DNA from 2 places in the Virgibacillus natechei genome. Region 2 is predicted to be linked to the other one. Evidence: riboswitches for the same ligand, from Rfam matches in the RefSeq annotation. Region 2 holds a riboswitch; the other holds the start of a gene.
The links. A riboswitch is a leader RNA that binds a small molecule or an ion and turns the genes downstream of it on or off. The one in region 2 is predicted to bind thiamine pyrophosphate.
Positions count from the first base shown of each region.

Region 1: it holds a riboswitch for thiamine pyrophosphate, as region 2 does, so the genes downstream of both, OLD84_RS16885 (ABC transporter substrate-binding protein) here and thiW (energy coupling factor transporter S component ThiW) in region 2, are expected to answer to the same signal.

Region 1 is NZ_CP110224.1:3,362,476-3,374,102, forward strand. It holds gene OLD84_RS16855 (dipeptidase) at 1-529, shown strand, start outside; gene OLD84_RS16860 (hypothetical protein) at 722-916, opposite strand; gene OLD84_RS16865 (HIRAN domain-containing protein) at 981-1,730, opposite strand; gene OLD84_RS16870 (HipA domain-containing protein) at 1,727-2,503, opposite strand; gene OLD84_RS16875 (hypothetical protein) at 3,027-3,632, shown strand; gene OLD84_RS16880 (glycosyltransferase family 4 protein) at 3,821-4,906, opposite strand; TPP riboswitch at 5,145-5,254, shown strand; gene OLD84_RS16885 (ABC transporter substrate-binding protein) at 5,355-6,356, shown strand; gene OLD84_RS16890 (ABC transporter permease) at 6,409-7,173, shown strand; gene OLD84_RS16895 (ABC transporter ATP-binding protein) at 7,170-7,898, shown strand; gene OLD84_RS19370 (hypothetical protein) at 8,096-8,257, opposite strand; gene OLD84_RS16905 (hypothetical protein) at 8,626-8,805, opposite strand; partial or broken gene OLD84_RS16910 (PhzF family phenazine biosynthesis protein) at 8,930-9,839, opposite strand; gene OLD84_RS16915 (hypothetical protein) at 10,465-10,869, shown strand; gene OLD84_RS16920 (threonine/serine exporter family protein) at 11,029-11,627, shown strand, end outside.
Region 2 is NZ_CP110224.1:521,988-533,614, forward strand. It holds gene thiE (thiamine phosphate synthase) at 1-143, opposite strand, end outside; gene thiM (hydroxyethylthiazole kinase) at 144-917, opposite strand; gene thiD (bifunctional hydroxymethylpyrimidine kinase/phosphomethylpyrimidine kinase) at 914-1,720, opposite strand; gene thiW (energy coupling factor transporter S component ThiW) at 2,232-2,717, opposite strand; TPP riboswitch at 2,805-2,921, opposite strand; gene OLD84_RS03025 (prolyl oligopeptidase family serine peptidase) at 3,070-5,091, opposite strand; gene OLD84_RS03030 (hypothetical protein) at 5,276-5,662, shown strand; tRNA gene OLD84_RS03035 (tRNA-Ala) at 5,887-5,959, opposite strand; gene OLD84_RS03040 (acetoacetate--CoA ligase) at 6,203-8,182, opposite strand; gene OLD84_RS03045 (type 1 glutamine amidotransferase domain-containing protein) at 8,439-8,960, opposite strand; gene OLD84_RS03050 (DUF3021 domain-containing protein) at 9,040-9,450, opposite strand; gene OLD84_RS03055 (LytTR family DNA-binding domain-containing protein) at 9,440-9,901, opposite strand; gene OLD84_RS03060 (ABC transporter permease) at 9,923-10,669, opposite strand; gene OLD84_RS03065 (ABC transporter ATP-binding protein) at 10,700-11,602, opposite strand.

The sequences.
Region 1 (11,627 bases), 1.0 Mb from region 2:
TTTATCCGATTTTGGTCTATCTGTGATTGCTGAAGCGGAGAGACTCGGAATGATTATGGATGTCACGCACATTAATGATGAGGGATTTCAAGATATTATCGCCTCTTCCCATCAACCCGTGATTGCTTCTCATTCCAATGCACGAGAGATCGCTGAGACACCGCGGAATTTGACGGATGAACAATTACGGCAAGTTGCGAAGTCTGGTGGCGTTGCCGGAATTAACGCAATTAGCACGATCGCTTCTATAAAACCAGAGGAAGCTACAATAGAAAAGTTAGTCGACCATATTGAACACATGACCACGATCGTTGGTGTTGATCATATTGGTATCGGTCTGGATTTATGTGACATGTTGAATAAATATATCGTACTTGGAAAAAAACGAAAAGCATTTGATATTCTAAAGGATCACGGGAAGTTAGAGGACCTAACACATGCACTGTTAGAGAGAGGTTTTGAAAAGGAATCCATATTAAAGATTTACGGTCAAAATATGTTGCGTGTGTATGATGAAATCCTTTCCTAGATGGTAGGAAAGAATGGATCAAGTAAAACTTCATTACGATAAAACCGAAAAGTGACAGGTATCCAAAAGGAGCCTGTCACTTTGAATTGGGATTTATAATTATGGAACTTCGCATTCGACATATTATGACAAAAACCGGGAAGTGACAGGCACTTCTCCTAAAGTCTAAAATTCAATATCAGCAAATTCTTCCTAATTCAGATCATGTGGGATGGCTTTCTCAACCATAAGATTACGTAATGTAGTTATTGTTACTGAAACATCGAAATCCAGCATCTCTTCTCCATCGTGATCAGCTTTAAGATAGAGGACGTTTCGAACGACATATGCACATTCTTCAGTCTGCCAATGTATATCCTTTTTTAACATAGTTGGTTCATTTTTCATTGTTTGAACCTCCCTGTTTTACGGTATGCATTGCATTCATCCCTTCTATGATTTGGACTAGGATTTACATTTGCATCATGGGTTCTAATTCATGGGAGGCTGAGCCTGTCAATGTTGGTATTTCACATTCGAAATCTACCTTTAGCCACCAATGCGGTGTTGATTTTTCATTAATATAAGTGACAGTTGCTATAGGCACCGCTCCCTCTTCCATTAAAGAGAAGATGGCTTTACTATAAAAGGCAGGAATATAGCCAATTTTTTCCTCATTGTATTTGTACACTGCAACAGCATTAGAATCATACTCATTTAAAGGTTCTTGCTTCAGTTTTAATTTCTCATTTAAAGTCAATAAAGAAGACCAATCCTCTGGCAAATTTTGATATCGCATTCCGTGAATAAAAAAGTTTGAATGTAATTTACCATCACCTGTATGACGAAGAGGTTGCTCAAAGGAATATGAGTCATTGGCTAACCGTCCCCTAGTCTGTTTTAAAACATCCATTTTAGAAGCATTCTCATCCAAACCTAAGTCTAATAAAATCGCCTTAAAATCTAAACGGTCCGCAGATGGTAATCGATGATCAAAAGTTGGAAATAATTTTTTAGATACATACGTTTTTTCCTTATCAGGGAATGCTGGGTGTAACATATAACCATTTTCTAAAGCATCCTTTAATTTACGGTAACCCTGTTCTTGATTTGTATAAACAAACTCATAGTACCCATTATAGTAAGAAAGTGTTCCTATATGATAAAACAATCGTTGACTTTCATTTTGCCAGACGACAAGAAGTGTTTGTACATCACTCATTGCTCTTCCTCCCTTCCTAACCATTCTAGAATTTTTCTTTTTCGAAATGGTATTATATGTAATAGCCATTTCATCTGTGCTTGACTTAATATATTTAAGGAATTAATGAACTGAGAATATTCTTCCATGTCAAAAGTAATTAGATTTTGAATACTTCTTTCACATTCCTCCGGAAAATGTTTATTGATATATACTAATAAATCCTTTCCCTTTACACTTTTTCGTTCAAATAAACCTGCTTTTAACTTTGTATTTTTTGTGTATTTATTCATTGCTGGATCTGTAACCATCGTCATTAATTTCTCATCCGTAAATCTCCAACCTAATGAAGCGCCATTATCGTATATTGGAGAGAATTTAACATCTCCATCATTGAAGAACAAAAGCATCCAATTATAAGGGTGCCTATCTTGATTACCAATAAGAATATCAAAAATCTGCATGTTAATAAAATCAGATTTTATTAGTTCCCAATATTTAAAATGCTGAATCATCCTGAAACCAGCGTCAATCAGATCATTATTTATTAATGATGATTCTTGTAATTCCTCATACTCCACTAGATTAGCTAATAGAGCGCCGCCTTCACTATTCATATCAGCACGGTTCTCTTTAACAAAATTCTTAAGGAGACAACCCCTCCTGCCTTTTCTAGTAACCATTTCAACTTTCATCATTTGTAATCCCAAAATATTTCCGATCCTAGATGCTATTAATTCAGTAATGTCCTCCCATGAAGTACCAAGTTCAACTTCCCTTGGGTATTTAATTATATAACCCGTCTGGTGACATTATTTCTTCTTTTTCTAACGTACTCTTACCACCGTATCCTAAAAGATCCCACTCACTGATATCTTTATACACAAATAATCGTCCTTCTTATATCATAATATGTATATTTTAACACATACCATTCACAATACACATTTTATTTGTTTAAGATTTCTGATAGCTCATATTAAATCTATGACTTAAACCACTATTAGAAACTTGGCTGTCACCAAGCCTTTAGGTGACAGCCTTAGTTGCACTTATGCAGTAAGAATGTTTTTATATTTCCTTAACTGCAAACTCACAACTAGCAGATCCTATAAAAAGAGTATTTAGCGACGCTCAGCACCGAGTAGTGCCGTTCATCTGCATTTTACCTAACTTACCAACTATTGGTCGTTTGACGCCAATAAACAGAAAAATTAAAGGCACTTCTCCTACTATATTCTGAGTATCCATGTTAAACTAAAGTGCATGAATTAACGAAAAAGAATAAATAATCTTAATAATCCTAAGGAGAATCTCATGTTAATTTCTACAATGACTTTAGGCTGGATTGGAGTTTTACTATTTTTAACAATTATTTTCACAGTTCAAAAAATGATGAAAAATAATGAATTTGCCTTTATACATATATTAATGGCATTGATGTATGCAATGTGGCTACCTTTACCATTGGCGTTAAATCAATTACTAAATTCGGAGATTCTACAAGTAGGTACTATATTTGGCTTCGTATATTTAATTATGTTAGTGATCACAATGGCGCTCCAAACAGGTCATATTACATATTTAGTAAAACATAATGATGATAAATCAATTACAGATGAACAAGGGAATTATATGATGGCAACATTATCTAATCCGTTTGAATCATTGTTAGGTGTTTTCAAGTGTATTTGGGCAATCTTTTTAGGAATCACTTTCTGGAATAGTGGCGAAATGGTAATGGCAGGTCTTATGTTTTTATTCAGTTTATTACTTTTTTATTATTTAGTGATATTGCTGGATAAAAGCTTAGTAAAACGAATTAAGTTATTTTCAAAGGTAAAACCAAACCCGTATATAATTAATCTTGAAACATTATTTTTCTTCATCATTTTGATGAGTTATATTTCCTTTAATGCTTGAAGGGATATTCTGATGTGAAATGACAGAAAAGTGACAGGCACCCAAAAGGAGCCTGTCACTTTGATTTAGGATTTATAATTGCACATAGGGTCTCATTCATGTGAAGCAGCACTTTCAAAGTTGACATTTCGCATTCGACATATTATGACAAAAACCGGGAAGTGACAGGCACTTATTCACGATCCCATTTATTCACGGTCTCTACTCTTCTTCATTTTCCATAATAGTTTTCGTAACCTATCGACTACTGGTCGTTTGCCGCCCATTACGACACCTGCTAGTTCGGCAAATATATGTAATAACACGAGTACAAAGGCTGTTACGATAAGTGCGGTTGTGATCGTTCCAAAGGAAAATAGAATGGCTAATCCACCGAATAGGGCGCTGAAGGCGTAGATGATCAGGACTGCTTTTCGGTGGCTGTACCCGCCGGCTATCAATTGATAATGGAGGTGCTTGTTATCAGCGATCATGATGCTCTCTTTATTATAAGCTCTTCGTACGATGGCTAACAGTGTGTCAAATATCGGTACCGCTAAAATGACAACTGGTATGATGAAGCCGAATAGTGCGATGTTTTTAAATAGACCAAGCATGGAAACGACTGCAATCATGTAGCCTAAAAAATTGGACCCTGTATCGCCCATATAGATTTTTGCGGGGTAAAAATTGTGGTATAAAAACCCGATATTTGCCCCGATTAAGACGATGCATAAATACGCGACCATCATTTGCGTGTCGATGAGCGCCATAATAAAAATACTGGCTAAAGCAAAGGTGGATACCCCTGTTGCCAAGCCGTCCAATCCATCGATGAGATTGATCGCATTGGTGATCCCAACGACCCATAGTACGGTAATGAGAACACTGAAGAAACCAAGATCAATCATACCGATAAATGGCAAGGTAATGCGTTCAATGATTAACCCCGACGAAATTAGAAAAGATGCAGCAATAAGTTGCCCAGTAAGCTTGACGACAGGCCTGATGCTATAGCGATCATCGAGTGCGCCTGTTACGAGGATAACAATTGCTCCAAGCAAAATTTCCGGTAAATGTTCATGAGCTGGCTGTAAATATAGCGCACCTAAAAAAGCACCAATAAAGATGGCTATTCCACCTAGTCTCGGTGTAACTTCTGTATGTATTTTCCTTCTATTTGGCAGATCAACTGCTCTGAGTTTAATCGCCATTTTTTTTACGGGATAGGTTACAAGTAACGTCGCTACTAATGCAATTAGAAACGCGATAAATAGTTCGACATAATTAAACATAGAGTTCTCCTAAAATTCGTGATGACTATCAGCGATGTTATCGTTTATGATCTTCCTCCGATTATAGCGAATACGTACATACATATGCAAATTTAACTTTATTCGACAACATCAGATCATCCTTGTGCCCATTCTTCGAAAAGCGCTTTACATCTCCGCTTATTCTGTGGCATACTATTTTTTAACGTGTTATAATGTTCGCAGGTTCAAAAGTTTTTTTGATCCGATACAATAATTTTCATTCATGTAGGGGGGCCGGTTTTGCTGGCTGAGACTGTATCCGTAAGATACTGACCCTTGGAACCTGATCTGGTTGGTGCCAGCGGAGGGAACATAGTCATATTTTACACGAGATGATGATGTTTATTCCCATGCGCTAAGGGCTAACCTTTGGCGCATTTTTTATATGGTTGAAAAACAGCGGTTTATTTAATGGGGAGGAAGAAAAATGAAGAAGTTATATTTTACATTCGTAGCACTATTATTGGTTGTTCTCGCGGCTTGTGGGGATGGTGGTGGACAATCTGATGGCGAAGGAAATGACCTAACACCTGTTTCTTTTGCGCTGGACTGGACGCCGAATACAAACCACACTGGGATTTATGTCGCGAAGGAAAAGGGTTATTTTGCAGAACAAGGATTAGATGTTGAAATTATGTTACCTGGTGAAGCTGGAGCAAATCAACTGATTGCATCAGGTGAGGCTGATTTCGGTGTAAGTTATCAAGAACGTATCACACAAGCACGTGCGGAAGGGTTACCACTCGTTTCCATTGCAGCTGTTATTCAACATAATACGGCTGGTTATATGTCACCGGTTGATAAAGATATTACAGAACCTGCTGATTTTGAAGGCCGTATTTACGGTGGTCTTGGCACCCCTCTTGAAGAGGCGAACATGGAGACGATTATGAACCAGGAAAACGCTGCTATTGATCAAGTAGATTTCATCAACATTGGCGATGCGGACTTTTTCACTGCTGTACAACGTGATGTCGATTTCTCCACTGTTTATTATGGCTGGACAGGGATTGAAGCAGAATTAAGAGAAGAAGAAATGAACATGGTCTACCTTCGAGATTTTGCGAACGAGCTCGATTTATATACACCAATTCTAGCAACGAGTGAAGCAATGATCGAAACGGACACGGAAACTGTTGAGGCATTTGTACATGCTGCAACACAAGGCTATGAGGATGCCATTGAAAAGCCAGAGGAATCCGCTGAAATCTTAATCGAACAGGAGTCAGATCTAGATCCGGATTTGGTTTATAGTAGTCAGGAATGGATATCTCCAAGATACCAGGATGACGCGGAAAATTGGGGTGTACAAGAGGCATCGAGGTGGGAAGATTATGCTGATTGGATGTTTGAAAATGGGATAATTGACGAGGAAGTGGAAGCAGGAGATGCATTTACCAATGATTTCTTACCGCATAAAGCAGAATAAGGGGCGTTGTTAACATGGGGATGACGATGGATACATTAACGGGGAAATACCGATGAAAAACATGTTGAAAAGAGGATGGCGGCCGCTGATTGCCATCCTTATCTTTATTGGCTTCTGGCAGCTCGTCACCATTGTTTTTGACATAGAGGACTGGATACTTCCTGCTCCAACCGACATCGTTCTCGAGGGAAGAGATGTTTTACCCGACTTTCTTCCTCATTTCTATGCAACGCTAACGTTATCTGTTTCGGGACTTCTTATTGGAGCGACAATTGGCTTGGTCATAGCCGCCCTTTTACATCTTTTACCACGTGTACGGGAAACGTTTTATCCATTTTTAATTTTATCCCAGAACGTGCCGACTATTGTACTTGCACCATTGCTCGTCATTTGGTTCGGATTTGGCTCCCTACCGAAATTAATCGTTATTACGTTGGCTTGTTTTTTCCCAGTCGCCGTTTCTGCTATAGGCGGATTCCAGCAGACCAACCGGGAATTGCTTCATTATATGAAAATGATGGGTGCGAGCAAATCACAGCTATTCTGGAAATTGGAATTACCACACGCCCTGCCTGCTATTTTTTCTGGTTTAAAAATAGCAGGCACCTACAGCGTGATGGCTGCCGTTATATCGGAATGGCTTGGAGCGCAAGAAGGAATTGGTGTGTTTATGACATTAGCTACTTCCTCTTACCGGACACCTCGTGTGTTTGTAGCGATCATCGTTGTGATGTTGCTCAGTTTAGCTATTTTCGGGCTCATTATTTTACTGGAGAGACTCCTGATACGATGGCAAAAGAAAGGAGAACAACGATGAATCTTTCTATAAGGGATGTCAGCAAATCCTTTGGGGATAAACAAATACTAGATAGTCTTTCATTTGATGTAGCGGACGGAGAATTCGTATCCTTAATTGGGCCCTCTGGAAGCGGAAAAAGTACATTGTTCAGCTTAATTGGTGGATTATTAGCACCTGACAGTGGTGACATATGGATGAACGAAGAACGGATAACGAATAAAAGCGGTACTATTAGCTACATGCCGCAGCAACCTTCCCTTTTCCCGTGGCGTACCATCATGCAAAACGTACTGCTTGGCCAGGAACTCAACGGCCAAAAGGAAACAGACCGCGCCATGGAGATGCTAGAAAAAGCTGGACTTGGTGACGTTACCCATGCCTATCCACACGAACTATCCGGTGGCATGAAGCAGCGCGTCGCCTTTATTCGCGCGCTGTTAAGTCCGCAAGCCTTTATGTGCTTGGACGAGCCATTCTCTGCGCTTGATGATTTCACAAGGATGGATATGCAAAAATGGCTTCTAACCACTTGGGAAGAAAATCAGCAATCCGTACTATTTATCACCCATAACATTGAGGAAGCACTGTTTTTATCAGACAAAATTATTATTCTATCAAGCAATCCTGCCCACATAAAAAAAGAGATTTCGATCCCTTTTTCAAGACCGAGGGATGAAGCTATTATGCTCACACCTGAATTTCTGGACTGGAAGAGGTATGTACTGGATATAGCTTTGAATTGAGGCTATATTTTACATTGAATAAAAAGAATCCATTTAAGAAAACTTGGCAGATGATTCTAATGTTATCAAGCTATTAAATCACAAAAGAGAACCCTTTTTCTTTTTTAGGTTCTCTTTAATCGTTTCTGTCCATTCGAAACTGCTTTAAATCAATTGTAAATTCTGCCTTCATTAACAAGTCTAAAAGTAACCCGTATTTATGCTTGATTTTCAAGGTAGTCGAATCTCCTTAATCCAACATCTTGACGGATTTCAAGTACAATACTCTCATTGGCGGTATGGTAAACCAACTCATCGCCTTTTGATTTCAACAGTTCTTTTGTTGCCAAGTGATCTGATACTGGCGTAATTACAGCCACATCTTCAATAAATTCTTACTCATTTTTTATGCGAGACGATAACACTTTTAATTTAACAAATTGATTTGGGTATAAATTTCTAACCTCTGACCATTCCATGCTTATCACGCCCCTTTACTTCATTTGCTCTATCTACATAATAACATAATATTCAAAAAGTAAATATTAAGGAAATAAAGGTTAGTTCCCAAAAAGGTCGACTCCGTACAAAAAAAGATTCTTAAGCACAATATATAGTGTTTATTAAACCATGACATCCGCCATATATTGTATATAATTGCTTGATCTGACCTTTTTGGGTGAGAGCCATTGCCATAATTTATCGTCGTTGTTCCATTAAAGTAGCATATCAAGTTCTAATTAAATTTTCACGTTTGTTTTCGCTTTTTTATTTGAGCATTCAGGTTAAGGTAGATACCATACCCTCCTGCTATGATTAGAAATAGTTGACCATAACCAAAATTTAGATTAAGCCAATAAGCGAATAGCATTAAGAAGATGATCACGATAAATATGATGATAATAATATTTCGATAATATTTATTCATTGTTAGCCTCCTTATGCATTTATCTAATGTAACAATTGCACCAGTTATCGTAAGGACACTTCTTCACAAAGTCGCCAAGCTTTATGCCGATAAGCCAAGTTGCACTTATGCAGTAAGAAAGTTTTTATGCTTTCTTATCTGCTAAAATAATATCAAAATCTTTAACACGGACAGCATTTCCAGTAATTTGTACATCATAAGATTCACCCGTTTTAGAAACCTGCACTTCTACCCGACCGTCTTTTTCAATTTCATGCCCCTGCTCAACGAGAAGAGTTAGTGATTCTTTGAAATTGTTACTTATGTATTTAGCATAAAAAGAACCCATTACCCCTGAAGCAGTACCTGTTACTGCATCCTCAACAGTGCCTGAATACGGTGAAGAGAAATGTCGAGCATGCATGTCAGCATCAGAGTCATAAGTTTCTGTACAAAATGGATGAACAGATGATTTAGGCATTTCCTTCAAAATAGCAGGAAAATCTTTATTATTTGGTTTCATTTTTTTAAAAGCATCTATGTTTTTTATTGGGATTAATAATGTCCAAGTACCTGTACTTCCATATAGAATTGGTAAATTATCTTCAATGTCGGTTTCTTCTAATCCTATCGAGTTAGCTAAATCTCTTTTTGAACCTTTGAATTCTGCAAATTTTGGTGATGCCTGGTTCATCGTTATAGAAATTTCCTTTTCAGAAGTCGAATTAATCGTTATAGGCAAAATTCCTGCCCTTGTTTCAATTGTTAAGTCTTTTTTTTTCACCTAATAGTCCTTTCGTTTTTAACGCATAAACTGTTGCCATTGTTGCATGGCCACACAAATCCATTTCGTGACCTGGTGTAAAAAAACGCATTTTAAGGTCTGCCACTTTTGATTGAACCGGAAAAGCCGTTTCGTTAAATCCTACTTTGAAAGCAATTTCTTGCATCTGTGCATCTGTTAATTCATCCCCGTTTAAAACTACTCCCGCTGGATTTCCCTTATCAGACTCTTTACTAAACGCATCGTAATGATAAACCTTTACGGACTTCACCATACATTCCCCCAATGTCGTATTAAAATCATCTTGTAATATTACCATTTACTACTAATTTCTTATTCCATTAAACTGCGACTTTAGCAAGAACAAAAGCGCAAGCGCCCGTTTAGCGACGTACGGACTGGACTGAGCCGGAGGAGATAAAGGAAACACGGCGACGAAAGGAGCCGATGTTGACTTTCACCACAAGGGTATAAGTGCGACTAAGCCTCTGGCGGAGCCAATCGGCAAGTCTTCTTTATCGTACGGAGGTGAAGGAAGTCGCGCTAGTCGCTGGGCGCCGGAGCTGGACGTGGCTATTCCAGTATATAAGTTATCCACAGCATTTAAATTCTATAGTTTCCTATGCAAAAATAAATTATTAAGAAACGCACCAGATAAGCCAATTTTTATACACTACTTTCCTTTTCCTAACCGCCGTTTATGTACATTTCAATTATTTTTATAAATTCAGTATACACGGTGCTCTTTCATTAAGTAAGTCCTTTTACAACGAAACAACCCTTTAGATCAAAAGTTCAACGGGGCAGAGGGCCAAGTTAGGCAGGCGTATTGGATTGAGCAATGGTTAGGCATGTGGTAAAATGATGGTCAGTTCATATGAAGGGGTCGTTTCGTGATGATGGCATACATTTTTGTTGTTGCAGCCGTTTTGGCTGTGATTCCTATTTTATTTCTTTTTAAAAAGAATTTAGAGAAATTGAAGGAAGATCCTACACAGGTTAATAAGGTGCAAATTAACTTTATGATCGGTGTTGCGGTTAGTGAAATCATTCCAATTTTATTAATGGTTTATGGATTTATCGAATTGAGCCCCGTAGAAGAAGTAAGTGAATTGTACATACCTGGCTTTATTATCCTTCTATTTATGGGGATGGCTGTCTTCTTTATTAACTCACAAAGACGCGTCGATGTAGAGGATCATGCTAGAAATACGGTTAATTCCTTTGCAACGATTAGTATCGCGCTCGTGAATGCCATTCCGATTATGGCGCTTGTCGGGATTTTCATGATGGCACCATGATCGATGGACAGTTCTCGATTTGGGGGCTGTTTTTTCTACCGTGTGATTTGATGCCCAAGGAACATCTGTCATCGCAGGTTTTCGTGCAATAGGAGGGCCATTTTTCACCCCCTAAATGGCTTATCTCTTAAAATGGTGGTTGGAAAGTGAGGTCGTGCTATGACGAAAGATGTGTCGACTGCAAAAGTATGTTTGCTTGCAGGGAAAATCATGCTTAAAAGTGGAGCAGAGACGTATCGCGTGGAGGATACGATGAATCGAATCGCTGCTTTTTATGGTCTTGAAAATGCGCAAAGCTATGCGACGCCAACTGGGGTTAATTTTTCCGTGGATTTTTCAGCGTACACGAATTTCATGCGAATCACGACACGCTCGACGGATCTACATAAAATAGCAGAAGTGAATCGTGTTTCTAGAAAGATTACGGCTGGGAAGTTGGAAGTGGATGAAGCATTCATGATGTTGGAACGTATTGAGCATGCTAAATTAACATTTCCCGCATGGATGCAGATCATCGCAGCCGCGTTTGTGAGCGGAGCTTTTTCTATCATGTTTGGCGGAACCTGGCCTGATTTCATACCTGCTTTTATTGCTGGCGGTGCTGGATTTTCAGGGATGATTGGTTTTGATAAACTGGTCAATATTCGCTTCATTTCTGAGTTTTTCGGAGCCTTCGTTATCGGATTACTTGCTGTTTTGTTTATTAGCATTGGATTCGGATCAGAACTGGACAATATAATTATTGGTGCGGTAATGCC
Region 2 (11,627 bases):
GAACCTTCACCTTTTTCACGGAACTGAAAGGCTGTTATTCCCGAATTGGCTGCGGATTCTAGTATTTGTACTGGATCTTGATCACAATTTTGACTGCCCATAATAAAGTATTTACGCAAGCTTTGTCTTAATGGAGGCATCATTTATTTACTCCTTTCGAGTGCTTCGGTCTCTAGTGAGAGTGCATCAATGAATCGGGGGATAAAGGTTCCGGAACCTGCTACTTCTTCATGGGAAGCAGCGAATTCAGCAGCTAATCCGTAAAATTCAATTGCTGCTAATGCCTGTTCTTCAATAGAGTACCTAGTTGTTAAGCAAGCAGTTAGGATAGACCCCAACAAACATCCCGCTCCTGTTACCTTTGCCAAAATGGAATGACCTGTTTTATTACGAATTATTTTTCCTCCTATACAAATGAGGTCTGTTTTCCCGGTAACGATTGCAGTAGTGTCATAGTCTGCTGCCACTTTTGCAGCAATCCCTTCAGTATCCTCACCACCGAGCGAATCAACACCTTTTGTTTCCCAAGGAATTTGAACAAGGTGGGCCATTTCACCAGCGTTTCCTTTGATTACAGTAGGTTTCACTTCTTGTACGATTTCTTTCATAGCAGATGTGCGAAATGATGTAGCTGGTACTCCTACAGGATCGAGTACTACTGGGATTTCTTTCTCGTTTGCAGCTTTTCCTGCAGCAATCATTGCGGGAAGCTCCACGGGTGTTAGAGTGCCAATATTAAGCAGAACGCCGTCCGCAATCGACGCTATTTCATCAGCCTCTTCTTCAGATTTTGCCATAATAGGAGCGCCGCCAAAGGAGAGTAGACCATTAGCGGTGAAATTCATGACCACTTGATTTGTTAGATGATGAATCAATGGATTATTTTCCCGTACTTCCTGAATAATGTTTGGATTCATCGTTTCACCCTTTCTTCTCGGCTTGCCCAATGATTGGTAGGCCCATTTCCAGAGCCAATTGAAAAGGAATGCTTAATAGCAGCTGTTACAAAATGTTTTGCTTTTTCAACTGCTTTTTGTAAAGGTAATCCTTGGCTTAAATAAGCAGTGATTGCAGCTGAATACGTGCATCCCGTTCCATGTGTGTTTGTTGTATCGATTCGTTTAGAAGAAAACGTGTGCATGGATGTCCCGTCATATAAAAAATCAACAGCATCACCTTTTAAGTGTCCACCTTTAATAAGGGCACCGTTAGCACCAAAATTCACCACGATTTGCTCAGCTGCTTGTTTCATATCATCGGTTGTATCAATTTTATCTCCAGTAATATATTCTGCTTCTGGGATATTTGGTGTGACCAAAGTGGTTAATGGTAAAAGCTTTTCGCGTAAATAAAGGCGTGCTTTTTCTTCGATTAATGGATCACCACTTGTAGCAACCATGACAGGATCCATTACATAAGGGGCATCAAGTTTTGGGATTTTTTCTGCAATTACCTTCATCATGTCAATATGTGCAATCATTCCTGTTTTAAATGCGTGAACTGGTATATCCGTAATCACGGATTCCAACTGTTGCTCAATCATTTGAATAGGAAGGTGGTGTACATCTTGAACGCCAGTTGTATTTTGAGCAACAACGGTTGTAATGACCGACATGCCATAGCTTTTGAGTTCCTGAAATGTTTTTAAGTCTGCTTGGATACCAGCTCCTCCGCTGGGGTCAGTGCCGGCAATAGTAAGTACGGATGGAACTTGAGTCATCTGTAAACCGCCTCCTCGTTTTCTATTCTTAAATCATCTGTAAATGTCATGGAAAGTCCTCCTCCTAATAAGTTAGGAAAGTAGGTGCCAATCTGACCACCTGACTGGCAGCGGCCGAGTTTTCTAATTGCATAGGAAACTATAGAATTTAAATGCTATGGATAACTTAGTTATCGAAATAGCCACGTCCAGCTCCAGCGCCCAGCAACTAGCGCGACTTCCTTCACCTCCGTACGATAAAGAAGACTTGCCGATTGGCTCTGCCAGAGGCTTAGTCGCACTTATACCCTGTGGGTGAAAAGAAGACTTGCCGATTGGCTCTGCCAGAGGCTTAGTCGCACTTATACCCTTGTGGTGAAAGTCAACATTGGCTTACTTGTCTTAAGGAAGGCCGACTAAAACCGGGCTTGCGCTCAGGCGTCGGCATACCCCTATGAAGGGGCATGTTTCCTTTATCTCCTCCGGCTCAGTCCAGTCCGTACGTTGCTAAACGGGCGCTTGCGCTTTGTTCTTATATGCGTACTAAACTTTGATATTTAACCTTTGATATGATAAACCAACCGATAAACGCACCGGTAATACTACTGACAAGAAATGCTGGCATAAAGGCGAAGGCACCAACAGAGCTTCCCATCAGTAGTTGTGCAAATGGTACAGCAAATAGGGAGCCAATAACCCCGCTTCCAAATGCTTCGCCAAATACAGCCCATGCTTTTTTGCCGATTTTTTTATAGAGGTAGCCAGCTAAAAATGCTCCGACCATACCGCCTGGAAACGCGAGTAATGTTCCGAGACCCAGCATATTCCGGAGTACACTAATCATAAAAGCAATGACGACTGCAGGACCTGGACCAAGCATTACGGCAGCCATGACGTTGACCGCATGCTGAACAGGGTATGCTCGTGCCACTCCAGCGGGAAACCATAATAATTGTGCAGTAATGGTTCCAATTGCTACAAAAACAGCCATCGTTGTTAATAAACGCGTTCGATTCAATATTCTCCTCCTTTCATAGGGAAACCAAAAAAGCCAGATCCGCTGAGGGACCTGACTGTGACTATGAAAATAGATTAGACGTATCATCGCATCGCCTAACTACTTCCCTCCGCTGGTGTTAACCAGATCAGGTCTATAAGAGTCAGAAAGTAAACGTACTTTCCTCTCAGCCCCCGTGATTATTGGGCACCCCTAGTAGTAATTGTTTATTATTAGATTCACTCATTAGCATAACAAATAGCTGGATGGTTGTCATGGGTAAAGTTAAAATCTTTACATTATTTTGTAAAACATATCATGATATAGAAACTATTTTCTATAAATAAATGATTGATCAAACGTTTGATTAATACTATTTTAATTCCATATCTAAAAATGCATAAAAGTCAGCCCATTCATCAATAACTTTGGATGTTGGTTTACCGAGTCCATGTCCCGCTTTTGCTTCGAGACGAAGGATGACTGTTGAATCCTTATCCGCTTTCTCGAGTAATGTGGCAGCGAACTTTTTTGCATGAGCTGGTAAAACTCGATCATCACTTTCTGCTGTTGTTATGAGAATAGGTGGATACTTTTGTCCGTTCTTTATATTATGCAATGGCGAATAAGCATATAAGAATGGAAAATGTTCTGGTTTCTCTGGATTTCCAAACTCGGGTATCCAATAACGACCGATTGTGAATTTATGGTAACGTAGCATGTCTATTACAGGAACCGTGCAGATGACAGCACCAAATAGATCAGGCCTTTGTAGCATACAAGCTGCGACTAACAGACCTCCATTTGAGCCACCCATAATGGAGAGTTTCTTTTGATTGGTATATTTCGTTTCAATTAACCATTCGCCAGCAGCGATAAAGTCATCAAAGACATTTTGTTTGTTCTCAAGCATTCCAGCTTTATGCCATTTTTCCCCGTACTCATTTCCACCGCGCAGGTTAGCTACAGCATAAATCCCGCCCTTTTCCAACCATCGTAAAATTGCAGGATTAAAAGAAGGAGTTCTGCTAATATTAAAGCCACCATACCCATTTAGAATAACTGGATTTTCGCTATCCAATTTAATGTCATTATGATGTGTAAGGAACATTGGGATCTTTGACCCATCCTTTGAGGTATAGAAGACTTGCTCTGTTTGAAAATCAGTCGTATCCACAGGTAGGGTTGATTCAGCGAATACAGTAACGTCTGGATCGTCCATTTCATAATGATAAATGATTGTTGGACTTAAGAAAGAAGTCATGCCAAAATAAATTTCATCTGTTTCTTTATGGCACGTCATCTCCGTTAATGAACCGATTATCGGTAATTTAATTTGATATAAATAGGTTCCATTTTGATTATAGACGTGTAATTGATGATGAGCATCATGAAGGAGTACAACGATGAACTTTCCGTTTATAAATTTCACGGAATCCATGACATCATCTTGTTCTGGTAGGACTTCCTGCCAATTCTGAGGTTCAGGGTGATCCAGATCAATTGCAATAACCCTACCATTCGGGCTATCTAGGTCTGTTTGAAAGTAAAAGATTCTACCTTCGTTTGTAATGTATTGGTATCCTGCATTTTGATCATCGAGCAGACGCATAAATTCCACCTTTGAATCAATAGCTTTAACAAACACTCTATTTTCTGAAGCGGTTCCTTGAAATACGTGTAGACAGAGATGTTTTTCATCATCGCTTATCATTGGTGAGAACATTAGCTCTTTTTCGTCTGGTTGTTCGTGAACTAAAGGGTCATCATCTTGACTAGTTCCGAGCTTATGAAAATAAACGGCATTGTAATTGCTTTCATCTTCTTTTTCGACACTTCCTGGCTCGGGGAAACGACTATAGAAAAATCCAGAATGATCTGGTGCCCATGCAATGGCTGTAAATTTTACATAGCGAATATGATCTTCCAAGTCTTGTCCACTCTGAATATCCCTTACATGAATTTGCTGCCAATCACTTCCATGTAAGGAGGTGGCATAGGCAATATACGCTCCATCATTACTAAAAGCGTAGTTCGTCATTGCAATTGTTCCGTCCTCACTAAGTGTGTTAGGGTCAACCACAACAGCATCCTGTTCTTCGCCCCGCTTGTAAAGAACAGCCTGATTTTGTAAGCCATCATTTTTTTGGTAAAATAAATTACTTTTCACTTGTTTTGGTACAAAAAACTTTGGATAATTCCACAATTCCTCTAATCGCTGTTTGTCGAACGCTTTTGATTCAGCTTGTGAAAAATAGGTATCGCATTGCGCTGCCAAGGAATTTCCCCATTCCACGGTTTCTAATGAGGATGAATCTTCCAACCATCGATATGGATCAGCTACCTTTGTTCCATAAAAGTCTTCAACGATGTTATCTTTTTTCACTGTTTTCATGCTACGCCTCCTGTTTTTCCTGTATACATTATGTTTCGCCAAAAGTTAGTAGATTCCTTTATTTTTTGGCAAATAGGAAAGAGGGATAGAGTACGTAAGTAAGGGTAAATAGTTTTATTATTTTGCTAGATTTTTGTTTGAAACGTGATATACTATTAGGAAAAGAAAGGAGGGTCAAAGTCAAATGGAGGAGAAATTAAATACTATTTTAGAACACTTGGAAATACTACAACAAGGACAAGTTCGATTTGAAGAGAGACAGGATCGATTTGAAGCAAGTTTAAACATTTTTGGAGAAAGACTTGGTCAAGTTGAAAGAAGTCAAGAAAAATTAGTATCAAGCCAAGAACTTCTTGCTATTAATCAAGCTTCTATGGAAGAAAGACAAATCCGCTTGGAAGAAAATCAAACCAATATGGAAAAGAACCAAGAATTGTTTGCATTAAGTCAAGTTCGTTTAGAAACCAAACTTGATAATTTTATGGTTGAAACAAGAGGTAATTTTAAGCATGTTCAGTCACAGTTGGATAGACATACAAATTTGTTTAAAAAGGTACAACTAAAACATTAAATTGTAAGGTTTACTATTCATATTGGATTTCGAGTGATTTATTAGAACGAATGATATCTTCAACTTATCCTCAATTTATTATCCTTTTGTTATATACTTCATAGAAAACTACTCCATATATTATCTAACTAAATTGTCTGTAAAAAATTAAGATGTGGATCGATTAAAAAAGATTAGCAGGTCGTGTTGAGTACGACCTGCTAATCTTTTGTTTGAATAAATGATGGAGCATAGCGGGCTCGAACCGCTGACCTCTTGGCTGCCAGCCAAGCGCTCTCCCAGCTGAGCTAATGCCCCGATGGATGAATTTTAGGAACAACCTATAATATACACGTTTTTTCGTGTGATTTCAAGTGAAATTATTATAGGAACTACAATTTGAGATATATAATTTTCAAACACTTATTATGGAGCTAGCTTTGCGATATACCTATCATGAAAATAAATCTATTTTCATGATAGGTGGTGGCTCGCTCAAGGCGAGTCATGTTGGTTCTTATTTGCAAGTCTAAAGGGCGAGCATATAAGCTCGCCCTTTAACTATTGATTTTGTTTTCTAGCAAATTGAATAAAGTAATCCAATGATCTCTCATTCGCTAATGAACCTTTATTCACTACGTTTTCAACAGGGCTACCCATTAAGATTTTCTTTACTGGTATTTCTAGTTTTTTCCCATTTAATGTCGTAGGTAAAGCTGTTACTTCGTGAAATTCGGACGGTACATGACGCGGTGAGCATTGTTCTTTGATTTGTTTTTTAATTATCTGCTGGATCTCATCGGTTAACTTATACCCTTCTTTCATTACAACAAATAGGGGTGTAAAAGAAGTACTACCAGTTGGGACGTCTACAATTAAACTATCAGCCACTTCCTTCACCTGATCGACAGCCCGGTAAATTTCGCTGGTGCCAATTCGAATACCCCCACGGTTAATGGTTGCGTCTGAACGACCATAAATAACGCTGGTTCCACGGTCTGTAACTTTTAAGTAATCACCGTGTCGCCAGATGCCTGGGTACATATCGAAATAACTTTCATGCAAGCGGCTCCCGTCCTCGTCATTCCAAAAATAGATCGGCATCGATGGAAAAGGTTCGGTGAGTACTAATTCGCCTACTTCTTTTATTTGAGGTTCACCATCGTCGTTAAAACTCTCAATTTTTGCACCAAGCCCACGACACTGGAGTTCTCCAGCATAAACCGGTAGAATTGGCGCACCTAAAATAAATGCTGTACATACATCAGTTCCTCCACTTGCGGAGGCAATCCACAAGTTGCTTTTAACATTTTCGTAACACCATTGGAAGCCTTCAGGTGGCAAAGGTGATCCTGTCGAGCTAATATTTTTTAAATGACGTAGGTCAAACTCCTCGCGTGGATTAAGTTCTTCTTTCATGCAAGCCGTAATGTAGCTCGCACTTGTTCCAAATACAGTCATTTTCGTGTCTTCAGCAAATTTCCAAAGCATCTTCTTATCTGGATAAGCAGGATTCCCATCATATAGTATAATGGTGCTTCCTGTAAGAAGGCCACCGACGAGGTAGTTCCACATCATCCAGCCCGTTGTGGTAAACCAGAAAAAGCGGTCATCTTCTCCTAAGTCTGTATGGAAGGTTAATGCTTTTAAATGTTCGAGTAAAATTCCGCCTTGACTATGTACGATGGGTTTTGGCTTTCCAGTAGTTCCAGATGAAAATAGAATCCATAGCGGATCATTGAACGGTATATGCTCATATGTCAGCTCGAGGTCCTCTTTTGACTTAATCGCATCTGACCATGTTATTGCATTTTTAAATCCACTAAAATCCGCATCTGCGTTTACGTAAGGAATTGCAATGGTTGCTTTTAAACTTGGTAGTTCAGCCTGGATATCCTCTACAATTTCAGTACGGTCAAAACTTCTTCCGTTATAGTTATATCCATCAACTGTAATCATCACTTTAGGTTCTATTTGTTTAAATCGGTCGATGACACTTTGTATTCCAAAGTCAGGGGAAGCACTAGACCAAATGGCACCAAGACTGGCTGTTGCTAAGAAAGCTACTACAGATTCATAGATGTTAGCGACATATGCAACGACACGATCACCTTTTTGGACACCGAGTTTTTGTAGTGTTAGCTGAAGTGCGGCTGTATCTTGATAAAGTTGCTCCCATGTTACTTCAGCTGTCTCTCGTTTTTCTGAAGCATGAATAATTGCAGGTTTATTTTTATCTCTATTTCTGAAAATATGTTCCGTATAATTGATTGTGGCTTCAGGGAACCATTTGGGTCCAGGCATTTGATGGGAAGTTAATATTGTTTCATAAGGCTGCTTTGATCGAATATCAAAGTATTCCCATTGTGACTTCCAGAATGCTTCTATCTCATTAACAGACCATTCCCATAGGGAGTGATAATCATCAAAGTGTAAGTTTTTACGTTCGCTTAGCCAATTCATATAATCGTACAGGAATGATTGTTGTTTTTGGTTCTCATCAGGTTCCCATAATAATGTTCCCTCTTCTATCTGTCCCATCAGATCCCTCCTGAATAGTGTGATAATTACTACTATTATATTGATTTACTCCGTTTATGTAAAGATGAGAAGCGTTTTAATTTACACTGGTTAGAAAACTTGGCTTTCGTTAAAGGGATTCTTAGAAAGCGTTCTTTGGTTATGCTTTGAAGTGCAGGCCTTTTTAGACGAATGTTCTTAGTTGTACGGATGCAGTAGGGATGTTTATGCTCCTATCTGCAAAAAAATCCCCCGCTTGTACGAAGGATTTTCCTTTTTAATCTGCTAATTTATCGGCAAATGCTTTAACATATGGTGGTAGATCCGGTGGGCGGCGGCTGGATATGATGTGACCGTCAACCACTACTGCTTCGTCACTCCACTCGGAACCAGCATTCGTCATATCATCTTTGATGCCAGGAGTGCTTGTTACCTTTTTACCTTGTAAAATCCCTGCAGAAATAAGAACCCAGCCTGCATGGCAAATTTGACCAATTGGTTTCTTTTGATTATCCATAATCTTGATGAAATCCAAAACCTCAGAATAGCGCCTTAATTTGTCTGGAGCCCATCCGCCGGGAACAAGAATCCCGTCATAATTCTCTGCGTGAACGTCAGTAAAGGCATATGCAGACTCGGCAGGCACACCATATTTTCCAATATACTTTTTATTTGCTTCTTTTCCAACTAAATCAACTTGGGCGCCCTCTTCTTGAAGGCGTAAGACCGGATACCAAAGCTCTAGATCTTCAAACTCGTGTTCAACAAGTGCGATGACTTTTTTATTTTTAAGTCGCATGTAATCCCTCCATTAGATGATAATTCCAGTTTAACAGAGGTTAAGAACGATTTCGATTTTCATGCCAAAAAACCGTCCATTATTTCTTGTTCTGCAATTCCTCATTCAAGGAGGCTTCCACCTTTTTGAAATATATATAAAAACCTATCCAAACTAAGGTATAAAACGCAATCCACACGAGTGCGTTGCTGAGAATTGCGAGAGGTGTAAAGGGCACCCATCCAGTCGAAAGCGCAATGATAAAATAAATAGTAATCGACAGGCTGAAGTGGATAACCGTTTGTTTTAAATAACTCCAGTCATGAAACTCAAATATAAAAGAAGATAATCCAAAGTAAATGCCAATAATGAAACTGCCCAACATACTCAGCCAAATTTCTGAAACGGTAGCATCTACTCCATAAAATTTGACAAAGGAAAGGACAATAAATGTATAAATTCCTCCTACAGCAATCCCGGTTGTGGCCCGTTTTAGCACTTCAACGATCATATGCTTGCCCACCCTTCATCAGCTTTTCCTTTATGGCTGCCACATATTTTCTTGTAATGTATTCTTTATTTCCAGAATGAAAGTAAACACAAAGGTTGCCGTTAAAAGATAATTCGAAGCGCTCGATACGATTTACATTTCCAATAACTGATTTAGAAAAACGTGTAAAGTCATGGGGAACCAGTATTTCCTCTACTTCATACAACTTCATTTTTATTTCAATTGTACGATCTTTTAATGTAGCAAATATCTTTCTCTTTTCAGCATAGACAAAATCGACCTCATTCGGATCGAGAAGTATCGTCTGATCCAATTCAACACCAAATAAACGCTGCTGTCTTCGCTTCTTTACAACCTTCACAATTTCCTCCAGTTCCTCCGTCCATTCCTTTGCTTGAATGGTCAGCGTAGTTTCCTCATGCTTATCATCGATATCAATGTTCACTTTCATCAGGTCATTCCCCCAGTAATTCTAACCTATGGCTTGTTTTAAAAAAGCTGGATAGCGGAGCAATGCTATCATAAATCCTGCTAATCCAAATCCAAAAAGGACAAGCGACACTTGAAAAAGATCCATATATGACAATGTGCCTGCCATGGCATCTTGAAACGCCTGATGTGCCCAGGATTGTGGCAGGAATTTACTGATCGTTTGCATGAATGCAGGCATCGTGTCGAGTGGCATCATTTGTCCGCCAAGTAACCCTCCACCAAGCGCAACCACTTGTGTGAATGCAATCCCCATGTTATTTGTTTTCACAAGCATAGCGAGTCCGAGTCCCATTCCAGTTACGGTAAATGTTAATAAGACAGATAACAGAAGCAAGTGAAATGGCTGCTCCAAGGGTATGTTATAGACAAGTTTTCCGAATAATAACAAGATAAAAATCTGTATGAAAACGATAACCATGTTCGGAATCCATTTTCCCAGTAAATATAAATAAGGGGAAAGTGGTGTGCTTGCGATCCTGGCTGTCATCCCGAGATTCCGATCCTTAAGAACCGTTTCAACCATATTAATCATGATGAAAAAAACAAACATAACGGTATAGCCTGGTACGATCGATAAGATAATTTGTTCACGTATGGTTGCTTCAGTTCCGGAAGTAAGTACAGCGATAAATAAAACGGTGAAAATAATCGGTAAAATCAACATCCAAAATAATAGTCCTCTGTCTTGAAGATATTTTTTCATTTCAAGAAAAATCAATGCTCTCATGATAAAACCTCCCTATTAGTTTAACATAATTTAATCTCGTAGTTGGCTGCCGGTTAAGGAGAAGAAAACATCCTCTAGCCGTGGCTGAACAAGTTCTAATTGCTCTAATTGCACGTTTTTCCTTTGGCAATGATTTAATACGGCCTCCATTGCTTCTAGAGGGGTTCTGGTCGCAAGTAAATATCCGCCGTCCTTGTTTTCTAATGTTCCAAACTGCCTGATGTTTTCTGGCAAACTGTTTATCCCTTTAATGAAAATGGAAGGGAAAATATTCTTTTGTAATAAGCCTTCAATACTTCCATTTTCAATAATGTCCCCCTGATCTATAAATGCAACTTCATCACATAGCTGTTCAACTTCTTCCATATAATGACTGGCATATATAATCGTACAACCTTTTTGTTTAAGCTGTTCGATCATTTGAAAAATATAACGACGTGATTGCGGATCAATCCCAATGGTTGGCTCATCCATAATAATGATCTTTGGTGTATGCATGAGAGCACAGCCAATATTCAGACGGCGTTTCATTCCACCTGAAAATGTAATCACTTTGTCATTACCTCGTCCGGATAATCCGATATCTGCCAAGACTTCAGATGCTCGGGTCTTTAGTTGCTTTCCTTTTAACCCATACAGCTTACCAAAAAAATACAAATTATCTAACGCGGACAATGTTTGTTCCAAGCAGATTTCCTGGGGGATATATCCAAACTGTTCTTTCTTTTTTCTATCGATAGTTGTTGCGCCGATGTGAACTTCCCCTTTATAGTCTTTAATGACGGAAGCAAGGATTTTCATTAACGTTGATTTCCCAGCACCGTTCGGACCGACAAGACCGCAGGCAATCCCGTCTGGAATGGTAAGGGATATATTTTTCAATGCTTGTGTGCCACCACCATAATGCTTTTGTATATTATTCACTGTCAGCATTATTACACTTCCTTTTCTTTTTTTC